Regions from separate parts of the Flavobacterium frigidum genome, predicted to be linked through region 2. Evidence: riboswitches for the same ligand, from Rfam matches in the RefSeq annotation. Region 2 holds a riboswitch; each other region holds the start of a gene.
What was found. Region 2 has a riboswitch for S-adenosylmethionine ahead of ACNQGB_RS11165 (Na+/H+ antiporter NhaC family protein). Riboswitches for the same ligand answer to the same signal wherever they lie in the genome.
Positions count from the first base shown of each region.

Region 1: another riboswitch for S-adenosylmethionine. It lies ahead of ACNQGB_RS06190 (alpha/beta fold hydrolase); the one in region 2 lies ahead of ACNQGB_RS11165 (Na+/H+ antiporter NhaC family protein).
Region 3: another riboswitch for S-adenosylmethionine. It lies ahead of ACNQGB_RS06255 (homocysteine S-methyltransferase family protein); the one in region 2 lies ahead of ACNQGB_RS11165 (Na+/H+ antiporter NhaC family protein).

Region 1 covers NZ_JBLVPT020000003.1:227,627-230,911, forward strand. Annotated here, with positions in the region: gene metK (methionine adenosyltransferase) at 1-801, opposite strand, end outside; SAM riboswitch class I at 1,855-1,962, shown strand; gene ACNQGB_RS06190 (alpha/beta fold hydrolase) at 2,040-3,002, shown strand; gene thrA (bifunctional aspartate kinase/homoserine dehydrogenase I) at 3,023-3,285, shown strand, end outside.
Region 2 covers NZ_JBLVPT020000010.1:81,750-85,034, forward strand. Annotated here, with positions in the region: gene sucD (succinate--CoA ligase subunit alpha) at 1-506, shown strand, start outside; gene ACNQGB_RS11160 (hypothetical protein) at 723-1,145, shown strand; SAM-I-IV-variant riboswitch at 1,271-1,367, shown strand; gene ACNQGB_RS11165 (Na+/H+ antiporter NhaC family protein) at 1,424-2,746, shown strand; gene fabG (3-oxoacyl-[acyl-carrier-protein] reductase) at 2,930-3,285, shown strand, end outside.
Region 3 covers NZ_JBLVPT020000003.1:243,580-246,864, forward strand. Annotated here, with positions in the region: gene ACNQGB_RS06250 (NAD(P)/FAD-dependent oxidoreductase) at 1-835, shown strand, start outside; SAM riboswitch class I at 1,005-1,117, shown strand; gene ACNQGB_RS06255 (homocysteine S-methyltransferase family protein) at 1,369-2,370, shown strand; gene ACNQGB_RS06260 (leucine-rich repeat protein) at 2,456-3,285, shown strand, end outside.

The DNA.
Region 1 (3,285 bases), on a different contig from region 2:
AGCTCCTTTTCCACCGTACGTATCTACAATAATTTTTCTTCCAGTCAAACCTGTATCCCCGTGCGGCCCTCCAATTACGAATTTCCCCGTTGGGTTAATATGGTATTGAATGGTATCATTAAATAAATGAGCGTGTGTTGGATTTTTAGCAATAATTCTCGGGATCAAAATTTCAACGATATCTTTTTTGATTTTAGCAAGCATTGTTGCTTCTTCATCAAAATCATCGTGCTGTGTTGAAATTACAATCGCATCAATACGCGTAGGTTTGTTATCATCGCTATATTCTAAAGTTACTTGAGATTTAGCATCAGGACGTAAATACGTAATTTCGTTATTTTCACGTCTTAAAATCGCTAATTCTTGTAATAATTTATGAGACAAATCAAGTGCCAATGGCATGTAATTTTCAGTTTCATTAGTAGCATAACCAAACATCATACCTTGATCTCCAGCACCTTGCTCTTCTGGATTTGCCCTATCAACACCTTGGTTAATATCAGCAGATTGTTCGTGAATAGCTGAAAGAATACCGCAAGAATTGGCTTCAAACATATATTCGCTTTTGGTATAACCAATTTTTCTGATTACATCACGAGCGATTTGTTGTACATCTAAATAGGTATTTGATTTTACTTCACCTGCCAATATCACTTGACCTGTTGTCACTAAAGTTTCACATGCTACTTTAGAATCGGCATCAAATGCCAAAAAATTATCAATTAATGCGTCTGAAATTTGATCTGCAATTTTGTCTGGATGTCCTTCGCTTACAGATTCTGACGTAAATAAATAGGCCATAAGTACTTTTGTTTTAAAATTAAGCGAGAAAAAATAATTGCTGAAAAGGACTAAAGGAGCGTTTCTGCTTTAGCATTTTTTTCTACTGAAAATAGATCAGTACTCATAATGAATCAGTATCATTATGAAGAGGTTGCAATCAGTTCAAATTTTTCCTCTAATATTCGGGTGCAAAGGTATGAAACCATTTTGAATTGCAAATTAAACTTCATTTTTTTTTGTAGTTAAATCTTTTTTAGAATAGTGAATTCAAAAATCTTTTTTGAATTTATTTTAAAAAGGGGTTTGTTTTTTTAAAAACTAATTTAGATATTTGATAATCAAATCAATGAAACATGAAAATGAATATGTGCAATATGTATAAAGATGAAGAGGAGTTCTCCTCTGGGTGTTATATTGTATAATTTCAATAAAATTATAAAGCAATAACTTCCCACTAAAAAGGGAAGTTTTTTTTTGAACAAAATTTCAGAATACCATAAATTTAAAACAAATATGCATTACCAAATATTTGAAATCACAAGAACATATTTTGACAAAAAATTATTTTGTTCTGGTGCCATTTTATTGATTTTGGACTGCTAATCCCAAAAGTATAAGTTATAGGATAACTTGAATGCCCTTTTGGATTAGCCTCTAAAAGGGTTTTTCTCTTTTAGAACTTTTGATTTTAAAATGTAAAGTAAGTTGTATGGATATTTTCGATACACTAATTCATTCAGGATTGAAATTAAAAAATGGATGTATTAAAATGAATTGTGTCATGTAGTTTATTATTTGTCGCAAGGTATTCGTATCAAAATGAGGTGCTTTTTTGCAGAGAATCTTGATTTATTATTGTTAAAGTTGAGGTTTGCAATAGTTTTAATGTTGTTGTTTTGGCGGGGTGTGAAATGGTTTTGTTAGCTGGTGCCTCGTCAAAATAACAATGGAGAAAATACAAACAAATCTCTTTTTCTAAATGGATAAGAAAAAATAGATTGCTTATAAAAATTTGCTTGCTAACTAAATTAGTATTTAATTTGCACACATAAAGTTCACAACTGTATTGAAATGTTATAAAGAAAGGCAGAGGGATTAGACCCGATGAAGCCTTAGCAACCCTTCGATTTATCGAAGAAGGTGCTGCATTCTACCACGCTCATCGTGGAAAGATAACACTAAGAATTTGTCTAGTTACTACCTAGCTTTCTTTCTAATATTTCCAAACACAAGTCCTAATTATAACAGATTTGAAATTGGAAAATAAACCAACAACAATTACATTATACAATTTCACCACGGAGTCAGGTGCAATTTATGATGCTCTAAACTTAAGTTATCAAGTTTTTGGGTTGCCATTACATACTGCTCCCATCGTTTTGGTCAATCATGCGCTAACCGGAAATTCACAGGTTGTGGGCGATAACGGTTGGTGGAATGATTTAATTGGTGTGAACAAAACTATTGATACTATAAAATATACCGTACTTGCTTTTAATGTTCCTGGAAATGGATTTGATGGCGCTGTAATTGAAAATTATCTTGACTTTACAGCAAGAGACATTGCTAGAATTTTTATAAAAGGCATTCAATTGCTCGATGTTGCAAAACTCTACGCCATTATTGGAGGTTCTGTAGGTGGCGGAATTGCTTGGGAAATGGTTGCATTAGAACCAACAATAACCCAAATATTAATTCCAATAGCTACCGATTGGAAAGCAACCGATTGGCTTATTGCCAATTGTTTTTTGCAAGAACAAATTCTGAATAATTCATCTAAACCCATTCAGGATGCCCGCACACACGCGATGTTGTGTTATAGAACTCCAGAATCATTTGCAGCAAAATTTCAGCGAACCACTAATGAGGAGTTAGCTATTTTTAATGTTGAAAGTTGGTTGTTGCATCATGGCGAAAAATTGCAGCAGCGTTTTCAATTGGCTTCCTACAAAATGATGAATCAATTACTGAAAACAATTGATATTACTCGCAATAGGTCTTCGTTTGAAAATACAATCGAAACTGTTGAAGCAGAAATTCACATCATAGCCATCAATTCGGATTTGTTTTTTACAGCAAGTGAAAACAAAGCCACTTTTGAAATAGTACAAAAACAGAATAAAAAAGTCAGTTATCAAGAGATTGTTTCCATTCACGGACACGATGCTTTTTTGATAGAATACAAACAATTACACAATTTGCTTAAGGATATTTTCTAAAGCTACAAACACACAACACAATGAAAATATTAAAATTTGGAGGTAAATCGTTATCAAATGGTGACGGATTAAATAAGGTGGTTGCCATAATAACAGACAAAATAAATCAAGGCGAAAAAATTGCAATTGTAGTTTCGGCACGTGGCAATGCAACGGATGAGTTGGAGCAAATTTTAACTCTTGCTTCTGAAAATGGAAGTTACAAACCACTTTTTGAAGAATTTAAAACCTACCAGCAAGATGTTTATGAAGCTGTTGATTTGTCTGAGGAGTTTATTATTTT
Region 2 (3,285 bases):
ACTGTCCGGGAATCATTACACCAGGTGAAGCTAAAGTTGGTATCATGCCAGGTTTTGTTTTCAAAAAAGGAACTGTAGGGATTGTTTCTAAATCAGGAACATTAACGTACGAAGCAGCTGACCAAGTGGTGAAACAAGGTTTAGGAATCACTACAGCAATTGGAATTGGTGGAGACCCAATTATTGGAACAACAACAAAAGAAGCTGTTGAATTGTTAATGAATGATCCAGAAACGGAATGTATTGTAATGATAGGTGAAATTGGTGGACAATTAGAGGCTGATGCTGCTCATTGGATTAAAGCGGATGGAAACCGTAAGCCAGTAGTAGGTTTCATCGCCGGAGTTACTGCTCCTCCGGGGCGTACCATGGGGCATGCAGGTGCAATCGTTGGTGGATCTGACGACACAGCCGAAGCTAAAAAAGAAATCATGAGAGCTTGTGGGATTCACGTAGTAGATTCTCCAGCTGAAATTGGTAAAAAAGTAAAAGAAGTTTTAGGATAATCTAAGCTTTTTCTAAATAGTATTAAAGCCTCACAATTTGTGAGGCTTTTTTATGATAAATAGAATTAAAAAAAATACCTTTGCACTTTATTAAATATAGCATTTTCTTTAGTTGTTATCCTAATAAAACAAATACAAACGAATGGTTTCTAATGAACCTCACGATTTTGTGGGGTATTTTTTTGTGGCAGCCAATTCAAATAAAAATAAAATAATATGTACAAAGAGTTAAAAAAATTCAAAGTTACCAATCAGTTTTCATTTACTACAGAAGATAGTTTAGCAGAAGTTTGCAACGCGTCAGAAGGTTCTGGTGTATTTTTAGTGTATTCAGTAGGTGATGAAAAAGAGCTAATTATGGTTGGTTCTACTGGAACTGTTCAAAATAATGGAACTTTGAAAATTAAAAATGGTGGACTGAAGGATAAAATCGTAGAAGGACACCAATTTGCGAAAACGGGAAGAAAATATTCTTGGCCAGCACAAATGAAAATAGAGGATATTAGTACCCTTGAAGTAGTTTGGTATGAGACATTCAATGATAAAACTAAAGTAATCCCAACATTCGTAGAAGGACAAGTTTTACAAAACTTCCTTGATGAAAATGGAAGATTACCAAGGTGGAATGTAGCTTTCTAAGTAGTTAGTTACTGTTTTTCAATATTTTATATATTAACGCTATCAGTTTTGATAGCGTTTTTTTTAGTTATTCTTATTTTTAATATAATTATTTGATTTATTCGTAAATAATTAATTAATTTTGCACCCGTTATCACGAATCCTTCAATAGGATAGCAACCTGCAACAACAAGCAAGGTGCTAAAACGATAAGCCATATCTTTTGGAAAAAATGTTGTTTTTACATTACCATCTACAGGTTTGTTTTTCGTTATAACACTTAATTTAAAATTATTTTTATGACAAAATTTACTAAAGAATCTGGGAATCCTTTTGCATTGATTCCGCTATTTGTTTTTATTTTTACGTTTTTAGGAGCTGGAATCATTTTGAATGATTTTTATGCTTTTCCTTCGCCCGTAGCAGTTCTAATTGGAATAATAGCTGCATTTTTATTGTATAAATCATCTACAAACGAAAAAATTGATACTCTAATTGCTGGTTGTGGTGATAGTAAAATCATAACTATGTGTTTGATTTATTTATTAGCTGGTTCATTTGCAGTGGTAAGTAAAGCAATGGGCGGTGTTGATGCGGTAGTGAATCTTGGCATCAATACAATCGATGTTGCTTACTTTCCGTTGGGGATTTTCTTGATCGCTTCCTTTTTATCTACTGCTACGGGAACATCAGTTGGAGCCATTGTTGCTATTGGACCTATCGCAGTTTCGCTTGCAGATAAAAGCGGAGCCTCTTTGCCCTTAATTTCAGGAGCTTTATTAGGCGGGTCTATGCTAGGGGATAATTTATCGATGATTTCAGATACGACGATTGAAGCCACACAATCGCTGGGATGTGATTTGAAAGATAAATTTAAGATCAATTTGTTTATTGCTTTTCCAGCGGCACTATTAACTATTTTAGTATTTTTCTATTTAGGATTAAATTCTGATATTGTTGCTGTAGCTATTGCAAGAACTGATTTTTCATGGATTGCAATTGTGCCCTATATTGTTGTAATCGTTCTAGCGGTGGTGGGTATCAACGTTTTTTATACTTTAATTATAGGAACACTTTTAGCAGGGATAATTGGTTATCTGGGCGGTTTATTTACTATAATGGAATTTACTCAAAAGTGTTATGAGGGATTTACAAGCATGACTGATATTTTTTTACTTTCTATGCTTACAGGTGGTTTAGCCGCATTAGTAGAAAAGGCGGGAGGAATCACGTATTTACTGGTACAAATTAAAAAATTAATCAAAAGTAAAAAATCAGCTCAACTAGGAATTGGTACCTTAGTGGGTTTTGCTAATTTAGCTATTGCTAATAATACGGTTTCTATTGTAATCACAGGACCAATTGCCAAAGAAATTAATGATGAATATGACCTTAACCCAAGAAAAACAGCCACAATTTTAGATATTTTTTCTTGCGTTATACAAGGCGTTCTACCTTATGGAGCGCAAGTATTACTGATATTAAGTTACGCTAATGGTAAATTGAATTTCTTTGACTTGATTGGTAATGCTTGGTATCATTTATTTTTGTTTGTTTTTACCCTGATTGCCATTTACAGTTCGTTTTGGGATAAGCTAGTAGGGCGTTATTTTCATGTATAAAGTAATTTTATGACGCTTAATGAAAGTGAAATTTTTTTTAAAAAAGGAAATAGTATATATTTGGCAAGTCGCTTATAGCCCTGATAGCAATGAAAATCCTTTTCTATTTTTTCTTTAAAAATAGAAAAGATTGTAATGGATAGCAGGAATAGCTTCAAATAAAAAATAAACTAATTTTTGAATATGAAATTACTAGAAGGAAAGGTTGCCATTATTACTGGTGCAAGTCGTGGAATAGGAAAAGGAATTGCAGAAGTTTTTGCTCAACATGGTGCAAATGTTGCTTTTACATACAGTTCATCAGTAGAATCTGCGGAAGCTTTAGAAAAAGAATTGAATGCTTTAGGTATTAAAGCCAAAGGATATCAATCTAATGCTGCTGATTTTAATGAAGCACAAACTTTTGTAGATGCCGTTTTAGCTGAATTTGGAACTGTTGATATACTTATCAATAACGCCGGAATTACTAAAGATAACTTGTTGATGCGCATGTCTGAAGAAGATTTTGACAACGTCATGGATGTAAATCTAAAATCGGT
Region 3 (3,285 bases), on a different contig from region 2:
TAAGCAGTTCGAACCGGGATTTACCTTGGGAGAACGTGCCGAAACAATAGAAAAACAAGAAGATGGTACGTTTATCGTAACTTCAAACAAAGGTAAAAAATTCCATGCTCCTGTCATTGCTATCGCAGGTGGACTTGGAAGTTTTGAACCAAGAAAACCATTGATTGAGGATATCGAATTTTACGAGGACAAAGGAATCAAGTATTTCATTAAAAATCCAGAAAAATTCAGAGATAAAAAAGTAGTAATCGCTGGAGGTGGCGATTCGGCGCTAGATTGGAGTATATTCTTGTCTAATGTAGCTTCAGAAGTAACTTTGATTCACCGTCGCAACGAGTTTCGTGGTGCTTTAGATTCTGTAGAAAAAGTTCAGGAATTGAAAAATTCTGGTAAAATAAAAATGATTACTCCGGGAGAAGTTGTGGGATTGAAAGGTGCAGAACATCTTGAAGCGGTTGTAGTCGAGGAAAACGGCGCACAACGCACCATCGAAACCGATTATTTTATTCCGCTTTTTGGTCTTACGCCAAAGTTAGGTCCTATCGGCGACTGGGGATTGGAAATCGAAAAAAATGCCATAAAAGTCAATAATTCTTTGGATTACCAAACCAATATTCCGGGAATATTCGCCATCGGTGACGTAAATACCTATCCGGGGAAACTGAAATTGATTCTTTGCGGATTCCACGAAGCCACTTTAATGTGTCAGGCAGCGTACCAAATCATTAATCCAGGCAAGCGTTATGTTTTGAAATATACTACTGTTTCTGGCGTAGATGGTTTTGATGGTACACGTAAAGAAGCTCCAAAAGCTGTAGTGAAAGCCATAGTCTAAAAAGGTGCTGAGATACAAAGGTTCTAGGTTGCGAAGGTTGATTAAAATCTTTGCAATTAAGAACCTTTGTATTTAAACGTTTTGCAACAAACTCCGCTAGAAACTTTAAAAAAAAACTTGCAATTGTTAGCGCTTTGTCTTTTCTTTGCAGTGTTCCTATATTTATTGAAAGTTATCACGAAAGGCGGAGGGAAAGACCCAATGAAACCTTAGCAACCCTTTATTTTTTAAAGAAGGTGCTACATTCTACTTTATACAACCAGTATCAAAGATAGATAACACAAGAATACTTCTACAGTATTTCTCAAACCTTTTCTTGACAACGTATCGATTTTTTTTAGAGCAGATTAATGGCGCTTTTCAGTCATTATCGTTCCTGCTGTACGCTATATCTTTTTATTCGCCGAAAAAAGGCGAATAAAAAGGATGCCGCTACCATCAGGGCTAAAAAGAAAAATCTGGGAACTTTTGGAAATAGTAATCAAAAGTAAAAATCACCATTTCAAATTGTGATTTACAAGAAATAAAAAGTTATGTCAAGCATTCACGAAGCCATTACAAAAAACATACTCATCCTTGATGGAGCTATGGGAACTATGTTGCAACGGTACAATTTCTCCGAAGAAGATTTTAGAGGAGAACGTTTCAAGGATTTTCCGCATTCGCTAAAAGGAAACAACGATTTATTGTCGCTCACTCAACCACAAGCAATAAAAGACGTTCATGCCGCTTATTTTGACGCTGGAGCTGATATTGTTGAAACCAATACCTTCTCAGGAACCACCATCGGTATGGCTGATTACCATCTTGAAGAATATGTGTATGAATTGAACTATGAGTCGGCGAAATTGGCCCGTGAAGTAGCTGATGAATTTACCGCCAAAAATCCAGACAAACCTCGTTTTGTAGCGGGTTCCATTGGTCCTACGAACAGAACAGCAAGCATGTCACCAGATGTAAACGATCCAGGATACAGAGCCGTAACTTTTGATGATTTGCGCATCGCGTACAAGCAACAAGTAGAAGCGCTTATGGATGGCGGTTGCGATTTACTTTTGGTAGAAACTATTTTTGATACCTTAAATGCCAAAGCCGCGCTTTTTGCCATTGAAGAAGTAAAAGACGAACGCAATCTTGATATTCCTATTATGGTTTCAGGAACGATAACCGATGCTTCTGGCAGAACACTTTCGGGACAAACGGTAGAGGCTTTCTTAGTTTCGGTATCGCACATACCATTGTTGAGTGTAGGTTTCAATTGCGCACTTGGTGCCGATTTATTGAAACCCTATTTGAAAACGCTTGCACAAAACACAGTTTTCAACGTATCTGCGCATCCTAATGCAGGATTGCCTAACGCTTTTGGTGAATACGATGAAACACCGGAACAAATGCAAGCTTTTATCAAAGAATATCTCGATGATAATTTAGTAAACATTATAGGCGGGTGTTGCGGAACAACACCGGCACACATCAAGTTAATTGCCGATATCGCCAAGGAATACAAACCGAGGGTTTCGACTGCGGTGATGTAGTTTTAACTGAAAATGTTAATGATTTTACTTAAATTATGAAGATTTAAATATTTTTATACCATAAATATATTAAAGAATAAGAAAGATGAACATATTGAAATATTTAAAGTTTTTTTTTAATGTTAAAACTACAAGTAAGCCGAAAGAAATTTTAAGACTTGAGAAAATTTATAAGATTACAATTGAGGAACACACTGAAGGACATATAAATTCGATAGATAATAATAATAGGTATTTATTAGATATCAATAGAAATGTAATTGGATTAAATCTACGGAGAAATAAAATAAACAAAATACAAGGTTTTGAAAGTTTTACCGAGTTAATTAATTTAATTCTGGATGAAAATCAAATTACTAAAATAGAAGGGTTAGGGAAATTAACAAAACTTCGATTTATTAGTCTTGATAGTAATAATATTGAAAAAATTGAAGGGCTTGATTCAAATATAAATTTGAATGAAATTACGTTATTTAATAATAAAATAAAAAAGATTGAAAACTTACAAAATCTGAGAAAGTTAAAAGTTTTGTATTTGTTTAATAATGAAATCACTAAAATAGAGGGTTTAGATGATTTAAGAAATCTTGAAGAATTATATTTATCTGACAATCAAATATGTAAGTTAGAAGGTTTAGAAAACCTTGTTAGTTTGAAAGAATTATGGATGAGTAATAATAAGATATCAAAAATAGATTGTTTAGAAAATCAGTCACAATTAACTAAATTGTATTTAGGCCATAATTATATCTCCAAAATTGAAAACTTAAATAATTTAATTTCTCTAAATAGTTTGGATTTGAGCTCAAATAAAATAAAACAAATTCAAATCTTGCCAAGTTTAAAAAACTTAGTAAATTTTGAAATTAGAGATAATTTAATAGAAAAATACAGCAAAATTCTCAATGAAAATAA